Regions from separate parts of the Allorhizobium sp. DMC15 genome, predicted to be linked through region 2. Evidence: riboswitches for the same ligand, from Rfam matches in the RefSeq annotation. Region 2 holds a riboswitch; the other holds the start of a gene.
The links. Region 2 has a riboswitch for cobalamin ahead of ACT53S_RS00390 (ABC transporter ATP-binding protein). Riboswitches for the same ligand answer to the same signal wherever they lie in the genome.
Positions count from the first base shown of each region.

Region 1: linked by a shared signal. The riboswitch ahead of ACT53S_RS04555 (aromatic ring-hydroxylating oxygenase subunit alpha) and the one ahead of ACT53S_RS00390 (ABC transporter ATP-binding protein) in region 2 are both predicted to bind cobalamin.

Region 1 is NZ_JBQUZB010000001.1:942,382-946,918, forward strand. Features, by position in the region: gene ACT53S_RS04540 (L-threonylcarbamoyladenylate synthase) at 1-311, opposite strand, end outside; gene ACT53S_RS04545 (GGDEF domain-containing protein) at 530-1,609, shown strand; gene ACT53S_RS04550 (DUF6656 family protein) at 1,625-2,227, opposite strand; cobalamin riboswitch at 2,531-2,733, shown strand; gene ACT53S_RS04555 (aromatic ring-hydroxylating oxygenase subunit alpha) at 2,835-4,079, shown strand; gene ACT53S_RS04560 (hybrid-cluster NAD(P)-dependent oxidoreductase) at 4,082-4,537, shown strand, end outside.
Region 2 is NZ_JBQUZB010000001.1:86,286-90,822, reverse strand. Features, by position in the region: gene ACT53S_RS00400 (iron ABC transporter permease) at 1-385, opposite strand, end outside; gene ACT53S_RS00395 (ABC transporter substrate-binding protein) at 456-1,415, opposite strand; gene ACT53S_RS00390 (ABC transporter ATP-binding protein) at 1,432-2,226, opposite strand; cobalamin riboswitch at 2,422-2,653, opposite strand; gene ACT53S_RS00385 (NAD(P)/FAD-dependent oxidoreductase) at 2,778-4,049, opposite strand; gene ACT53S_RS00380 (hypothetical protein) at 4,172-4,381, shown strand.

The sequences.
Region 1 (4,537 bases), 860 kb from region 2:
TTCAGCGGCAGGACCAGCGTCAGCGGACCCGGCCAGAAGGCCTCGGCAAGACGCCGCGACAGCGGATCGAACACCGCGTACCGCTCCGCCATCGCGAGATCCGCCATATGGCAGATCAGCGGATTGAAGCGCGGCCGCCCCTTCGTCTCGTAGATCGAGGTGATTGCAGCCGGATCGGTCGCATCGGCAGCCAGTCCATAGACGGTCTCCGTCGGAATGGCGACAGGACGGCGTGACCCAAGCACCGCGACAGCTGCCGCGATTGCGGCCTCTGCCCCGTCTTTTTCACCGATCGAAATCACCCGTGCCATGCGTCCGCCTTGCCCTTTGCAAAGCCCGTGAATAGCGCGGACCGAGGGCGGTGATCAAACCTCTTTTTCCGCAAGGCGCAGTCAAAGGTCGCACCCCCGAAATCAAGGGGTATTGAATTGTTCAAATTTTAAATAGCGGCGTAACCGAAAGAAAGAAGTCTTCTGCCTATGATGGTCGTCAAGGTCCAAAGACTGCCTCCAATATTGGGACGTATCAGATGCAGCAAATGAAGAACCCGGCGGCCAGCATTGCGCTTCGCGTCGCGACCGCCATGCACCAGATGGGCATTGACGGCCTGCCGCGCAATTACGAGCTGGTCTATGAAGCCTATTCAGGCAGCAACCCGGAACTGGTGCGTGATTTCATCGCCCTCGGCAAGGTCAAGACGCAGGAAGCACTCGATGAACTCGGTCGCAAATATCTGCCACACCAGCATGAGGATGGTCTGCTCAGCCGTCAGAATGGCCAGGTGCGCGCCGAGATGAGCAATTTCATCTCGCTGCTGAATGAAGAAAAGATCTCGCTCACCGATTACGGCCGCGTCATCGGTCACGCCTCCCGCACCATCCTGACCGAAGCGGATCTGGAAGGCACGCCGCTCGGCCAGTCGATCAAGATGCTGAAGGCGGCGACCGAGAAGCGGGCCCACCAGAACAGCAACGTCGTCCGCGCCGTGGTCGACAAGACGGCGGCTTTGGCAGACCTCCAGCGCGAGGCGGAGGAAGCCGAAGCGGCGAAATTCGTCGATCCGATGACCGGACTGGCCAGCCGCCGCGCCTTCAACAAGGCCGTCGCCAAGATCTATTCCAATCCGGAAATGCCGGTTCTCTGCGGCGTCGCTGTCGGCGAAATCGACGATTATGCCCGCATTCAGGAACAGATGGGCCCGACCGTCGCCGAGCGCCTGTTGATGCAGGTCGGCAAGGTTCTGGAAGCCGTCTCCGGCGGTGGCGATCTCGCCTGCCGGTTTGATGGCGGCCGTTTCGGTCTTCTGCTCTACACGTCGGATCAGGATGAGATCAGCCGAGTCGTCGACCTCGTGCGCGGCAAGCTGAAGGCGAGCGCCCTTGTTGGCTCGAACGGTGGACGCAGCCTGGGCCAGCTTTCCATGTCCTTCGGCATCTGCTTCTCGGAGCAGGCTCCGAACGCCTTCGACTTCACCAACTTCGCTGAGAAGGCGCTCGCAACGTCCAAGGCAGCGGGCGGCGACACCGTTACGGTCTATGGTGCGTCGGATTACGTCTCGAAGGACTGGCTGCTCTACAAAAAGAAGCCGGTTGGCGGCTTCGGCGCCTGATTCTGACGGATTGGTTCAGAGCTTCGCGATGATCTTGCGAAGCTCTGCATCGCGCGCCCCGAGCATCAGCACATTGCGCAGGGCTTCTTTGGGATCATGGGTCCGGAACAGCAGGCCGTTCTCACGGATCGAGCGGTCGATCGCCATGGCCTTTGTCTCTGCTTCAGGCTTCACCGCGACGGCGAAATACATCCGGGAATAATTCTGCCGGATGCGTTCGAAGAATGTTTCGCTCTCGCCGATCTCCGCAAAGAAATTGGCGATATAGAAGGCCCAGCGCACATCGGCATATTGGGCGAAATTCGTCCGCGCGGCCGTCACGTGACAGTAGCCCAGATGCGGACTGTCGGTCAGCGTGCGGTGAAAGATGATTTTCGGAAACTGAATGGACCGGTGGAAGGAATTGATCCTGGTATGCGTCGTGTCCGCTGCCGCTTCCAGCCGCTTGCCGGTTCGCTCCGCCACTTCCTCATAGGTGAGATAGCGCCGCTGCTCAGGCACCCAGTCGTCGCGATGGCGCGAAATGCGTCCGGTTCGCAGGAATTCGGTATGCGCCGCCTTGACTGGAGCCGCAGTCTTGTCGGTCTTGGATGCCGCGAAGTATCTCAGTTTCTGCATGGTGACGCTCTGACGGTGCCCGGCTTTGTATCTTGAGCTTACCGCAGCATGGTTAATCATGATTTGATGGTATTCTGCAGCGCCGAGGTTTCGCGAGGCTTGCCGCAGCGCAAATCTTTGGATCGTCCTTCGATTGCCCGTTTGCGCCATGGTTGAAACGAAGAAATTCATCCTGTTGCTGCAGTTTCCGGAAATATAAGGGGAATCTCTGTTTTCTCTCCGCGTTTTCAGATCCTGTGGCATGTCGCAAACGATTTCGGCCGTGTCGTTTCGCAGTGCAGCGCCCCCCGGTCGACTGTGTTTAGATGATAACAAGCTCGAGGTGCCGCCCTGCTAGGGAGGGTGGGAAATCGGGAAGCCGGTCGAAATCCGGCGCTGCCCCCGCAACGGTGGTGGAGAATGCGCTTCGGCACAAAGCCACTGGGGGAGACCCTGGGAAGGCGCCGGCGCGGTCCGCGAATGGGCCACTCCAGAGCCCGGAAACCAGCCTCGGGAAACGAACAATCAAGGTCGCGGCGGGCGGCCGGGGATAGCCGTGTTCTGCCCATCCCAAGGGGCGGTTCCCTGCTGCGCTCCTCATCCGCCGATATAGGATAACGAGGACGACATGGACCTGCAGACCACGGCATTGCGCCAGTTGAAGAACCGCCGCGAAGGCTTCAGCCTTGAACAGCCCTTTTACATCGACCAGGATTACTTCAAACTCGACATGGAGACGATCTGGTATCGCGACTGGCTGTTCATGGGCCACGACTGCGAGATCCCGCGCGCCGGCAACTACTTCACCGTTCAGGTCGGCGATTATCCGGTCGTGATCGTGCGCGGCAAGGATCAGGTCATCCGCGCTTTCCACAACACCTGCCGCCACCGCGGCCACCGCGTTTGCACCCAGGACAAAGGCGCCTCCGCCAAGCTCGTCTGTCCCTATCACCAGTGGACCTATGATCTCGATGGTTCGCTGGTCTTTGCCCGTCAGATGGGCGAGAACTTCGACAAGGCCGACTTCGGCCTGAAGACGGTCCATTGCGAAAGCGTCGCCGGCTACATCTTCATCTGCCTGGCCAACGAAGCCCCGGATTTCGCCCCCGTTCGCGCTTCGATCGAGCCTTACATGGCGCCGCATCGGCTGTGGGAGGCCAAGGTCGCCCACAAGACGACGATCATCGAGAAGGGTAACTGGAAGCTCGTCTGGGAAAACAACCGTGAATGCTACCACTGTGCGGGCAACCACCCAGAACTCTGCCGCACCTATCCGGAAGCCCCGACCGCAACCGGCGTCCAGGGCGCCGGCGACGATCCGTTTATTGCCGAACACTGGCAGCGCTGCGAAGCCGCTGGCCTGCCGTCCGAGTTCAAGATGGACCCTTCGGGCCAGTTCCGTACTGCCCGCATGCCGCTGATCCAGGACGCCGAAAGCTACACCATGTCCGGCAAGCGCGCCGTCAAGAAGCCGCTCTCCGCCGACGTGCCGATCAGCCACATCGGTACCATGCTGCTCTTCCACTATCCGACGACCTGGAACCATATCCTCGGCGATCACGCGATCTCCTTCCGCGTCCTGCCGATCTCGGCGGAGGAAACCGCCGTCACCACCACCTGGCTGGTCAACAAGGATGCCGTCGAAGGCGTCGACTACGACCTCGAAGAGCTCACCCATGTCTGGACCATGACCAATGACCAGGACCGCTCGATCGTCGAGGAAAACGCCTTCGGTATCCGCTCGCCGGCCTATGAACCGGGCCCCTATTCGGTCGATCACGAGGGCGGCGTCATGCAGTTTGTCGAATGGTATTCGAACTTCATGATTGAGCGTCTGCAGGGCGACAAGGCCCGCCTCTCGGCGGTGGCATAAAGATGAACATCGCGGTCAACCCATACCGTCACGTCGACGAGATGCATCCCTGGTCCGACCGGGAGCATCTGCTCGAATGCGTTGCCGTCACGCCGGAAGCACCCGACGTGATGACCTTCACCTTCAAGCCGAACAAGCCGAACCTCTGGTTTCGTTACCAGCCCGGCCAGTTCGTCACGCTGGAGATCCCGGTCTCTCCCGAGCCGGTCATGCGCACATACACGCTCTCTTCCAGCCCCTCGCGCCCTTATACGGTCGCGGTCACGGTGAAGGCTCAGGCCGAAAGCATCGGCACCCGCTGGATGTTCGACAACCTGAAGCCGGGCATGGCGCTGAAGGCTTTCGGCCCGCTCGGCGACTTTTCCTATGCCCGCCATCCGGCCAAGAAATACCTCTTCGTCTCGGCCGGCTCCGGCATCACGCCAATGATGTCGATGACCCGTGACATGAGTGACCGG
Region 2 (4,537 bases):
GCGGAACCGTGATGACGCCGAAGATCAGTCCGGTGTGGAGGAGCGCGATGATCGCCCCCAATGCACCGCCCGAGGAGACGCCAAGCAGATGCGGATCGGCGAGCGGGTTGCGGGTAATCGACTGGAGGACGGCGCCGACGACTGCGAGACCGGCGCCAACGAGAGCGGCCAAAAGCACGCGCGGCAGCCGCACTTCCCAGACGATGCTGTCGCGGCCAGCCGACCAGGTCTGCTCGAAGAGGTCCGGCGCGGCATGGTGGCCGAGGATCGACCATACCATGCCGACGGGAATACGCGCCGAGCCGAGCGAGACCCCGAGGGTGATGCAGAGGAGGAGCAGCCCGAGTGGGCCGACCGTCCAGAGGAAGATCCTGCTGCCGCGCATCGCGTTCCTGTTTTTTAAAAATGCAGCCGGTCGCGGCCTCAGAGTATAAGCTGAGGCCGGTCAGCCGGCATTACATGTTGCGCGGGTGGAAAGCCTCGGCGAGGCGTTCGATGGCGGCGACATTGCGTGGACCAGGTGTCGCCTCGACATAAGCGAGCACGACGAAACGATCATTCTTGACGGCGTCGAGGTTCTTGAATGCCGGGTTTTCCTTCATGAAGGCGATCTTCTGCTCGGCGGTGACATCGCCATAGTCGACGATGACGATCACCTCAGGATTGCGGTCTATCACCGGCTCCCAGGAGACCTCCGTCCAGCTCTTTTCGACATCCTCCATGATGTTGATGCCGCCGGCGGCCTCGATCATGGCCGTCGGAATGCCGAAACGGCCAGAGGTGAACGGCTTTTCGGTGCCCGAATCGTAGACGAACACGCGAACGGGCTCCTTGATGGTGCCGATGCGCTCCTGGACCTTTGTCAAACCGGTCTTGTAACCGGCGACCAGGGCCTCTGCCCGATCCTCGACGCCGAAAATCGTGCCGAGGTTGAGCAGGTCGACGAACATGTCGTCCATGGTGGGTTTGGCCTTGGCCATGATGTGGCTGCAGGATTCCGTCAGTTCATAGACCTTGATGCCAAAGGGGCTGAGCGTCTCGGGCGTCACTTCGCCGCCGACCTTCATGCCGTAGTTCCAGCCGGCAAAATAGAAATCGGCATCGGCTTCGAGCAGGACCTCCTTGCTCGGATATTTGGGAGAAAGCTCGGGCAGTTCCTTCACACCTTCGCGCAGGCTCTCATCCAGCGTCTTCCAGCCAGAGATGCCGGTATAACCGACCATGCGGTCCTGCAGTTTCAGGGCCAGCATCATTTCGGTGAGATTGACGTCATTGGAGACTGCGCGTTTGGGGGCCTCCTCGAACGTGACATCGCGGTTGCAGCTCTTCACCGTGACAGGAAAGGCGCCGGCTGCCGAAGCGGCGAGGACAGCGATGAGGAATGTGGCGGCGGAGGACAGGCGGAACGAGACCATCTTGGTTCTTTCGAAATCAGGAGTTGGCAAGGGAGAATGAAAAGCGCGAGGAGCCGGCACTCGCCATATGCTGGCGTTCGGCGAGAACGCCGAAGGTGCCGGAAATGGCATGGTCGGTCAGGACCTCGTCGGGGTGGCCGAAGGCCGTCATGCGGCCCGACTGCATCAGCGCGACATGGGTGGCGAAATCGGCTGCGAGATTGATGTCGTGCAAGGTGGTGACGATTGTCAGCCGCAAGGTGGCCAGTAGGGCCAGGATCTCCAGCTGATGACGGATATCGAGATGGTTGGTCGGCTCGTCGAGGATGATGACCTCCGGATTTTGCGCGAGCGCGCGCGCCACGAGAACGCGCTGCTTCTCACCGCCGGACAGCGTGGAGAACTGACGGGACGCAAGGGAGAGCAGATCCAGATGTTCCAGTGCATGGCGGGCTTCGTCGCGGTCCTGCGCAGTCCAGCCGGTCAAGCCTTCCCGCCAGGGTACGCGTCCCATCAAGACGACGTCCTGGACGGTGAAGGGAAAATCGGCCGGCATTTCCTGCAACACGACGGCAACCCGGCGGGCAACCTGACGGGGCGTCAGATCGGCGATGTCCTGGCCATCGACTTCTACCCTGCCCTCAAGCGGCGTCACACCGCGATAGAGGCAACGCAGAAGTGTCGTCTTGCCGGCGCCGTTCGGGCCTACAATGGCGAGGCGATCCCCGCCCCCGATCGAAAAGGAGACGTTGCGCACAAGAAACTGCGAGGTTCTGGGTCCCCAACCGAGGTCAACTGCCCTGACGGATATGCCCCTGGTATCACAACTCATCGTCCAACCCTCCCCAAGAGAAAGGCAGCGGTCACGCCGTGTATTCCAGCAGGCCTGCTGAAACTATCGCTGATGATGTCCGGCAAGTCTTTCCTCCGCAGGACTTCTCCGGAGGCAAAATGGCAACCATGAAGCCGCGCGAAAGACGCGGTCTGCAAGCCAGTTCGTATCCATCGGAACACCCCGTCCGCTACGTTTCTCACTCATCTGACGGCAGGTCTCCTGGCTTGCGAATATCTGTCGTCCATCTGCCTTCCCACGATCGCTCGCAGTGGCCCGACGCTTTCGCGCCGCGAGAATGGACGGCAATCCGCTTACAGTTGCGGGGGCAGCCACGGTCTTGGTCCCTACAGGGTCTTCCGCACCGTGTTCCCTATTAATCCCCTCGGAGTCATCCGGTGGGGGAACCGTCGCCTCCTGCATAGAGCCTCCGCGACAGACTGGTCAAGCATGTCCTGCGTCAATTGTTCGATATGTAATAACATTACATTCGTCAACCGATTTTGATCGCGGAAGCGGAATTTTCGTCAGGCCATCGAATTGTTGGTCTTTCAAGGCACGGACCGCAGGCGATCTGCTGCGTGCTCATCGATCAACCGTGCGCCGCGCTGCCGCGTTGCGTAGCGCCAGACCCACTGGATGCTGACCAACAGCCGCTTCTCGAAGTTGACGAGCAGCCAGACATGAACGATCGCCCAAAGGAACCAGGCAAGGCGCCCCTTCAAATGCCATCGGCCGAAATCGAATATTGCGGCGTTGCGGCCGATGACTGCGGTATTGCCCCGGTTGCGAAAGGCGAACGGTCCCGGGGTTCTGCCGGACAAGAGTTCCGCGCGCAGCGCCTTCCCCAGATAGGTGCCCTGCTGCTTGGCCACTTGGGCAAGTGCCGGCAGGGGTTTTTCGTCAGCGCCGAGGGTGAGTGCCGTGTCGCCGAGTGCGTAGATGCCCGGCCGGCCGGGCACGGTAAGATCGGCATTGACCGGGATACGGCCCGCAGCGCCGGGTTCGACGCCGAGCCAACGGGCAGCCGGTGACGCCTTGACGCCGGCGCCCCAGACGATGGAACCAGCGGGGAGCCATTCTCCCGCGATACGAATGCGTGTCGCCTCTATCTCTTCCACTGCGGATTTCACACGGATTTCGACGCCGATCCGGGTCAGATAGTTCGCGGCATAATCGGCCAGATCCTCCGGAAAGCCCGCCAGAATCCTGGGCCCCGCCTCGACCAGCAGAACGCGAAACTGGTCGTGAGCGAGGCTGTCGAAGTCATTGGCGATCATGAAGGTGCCGAGTTCCGAGATCGCTCCTGCCATCTCCACGCCTGTCGGGCCGCCACCCACGACCACGCTCGTGAGAAGCCTGCGCTTCTCGCTCTCGTCCGTGCTGCGTTCGGCCCGTTCGAAGGCGAGCAGAAGGCGGTGGCGGATCTGGCGGGCCTCGTGCACCGATTTGAGGCCGGGCGCGTGCTTGTGCCAGTCGGGATGACCAAAGTAATTGTATTCTGATCCCGTCGCGATGACGAGGCGGTCATAGGAAATGCGGGCGCCGTCGGCGAGCAGCGCCTGCTTTGCCTCCACGTCTATCCCGGAGACTTCGCCCATCAGCACGCGGATGTTGTCATAACGCGCAAGGGTGCGACGAATCGGTTCTGAAACGTCGGCGGGTGAGAGGGCGGCGGTTGCGACCTGGTAGAGCAGCGGCTGGAACAGATTGTGGTTGCGGCGGTCGATGACGGTAACCCTGACATCACTGTTGCCGAGCGCTTTTGCGCAGGCCAGGCCGCCGAAACCCGCACCGATGATGACCACGTGTGGCTTCGTCATCCTTTTTCTCCCATGCCTCGCGTTGAAGTCCATCCGACAAACAGAAGCCGCCGGCGAATGTTCCGGGGGAACCGTCGCATGAAACTGCGGTTGGAAGGGAGATGAAAACGCAGGAGATCAAAATGGGTATGAACGGTCCAAAGGACGGCAAAGCAGGAACGACGGACCAGTCCCCGCGCTGGGAAGGGCCACAGGAGAACCGGCCACGCGGCTATCTGCCGGCAGAAGACAACCCCGACATCGACCGCGATGCCAAAGGCGAAAACCTGTCGGACCCGGTCAAACGGAACCTGGGCGATGCAATGAAGACATCGGACGACGACGCACAGTGAGCCTAGCGCCGAACTCGAAGAGGGCGCGGGGTCAGACAGTTCTTGCAGAGAGAGGAACACACGCGCGCACATGATTGCGCTTGGTGCCAACCAGTACCGATCGCAGTCCGTCAAAAACCATGTTCCCGCTGTGGAACAATTGGAACTCTGGGCCGT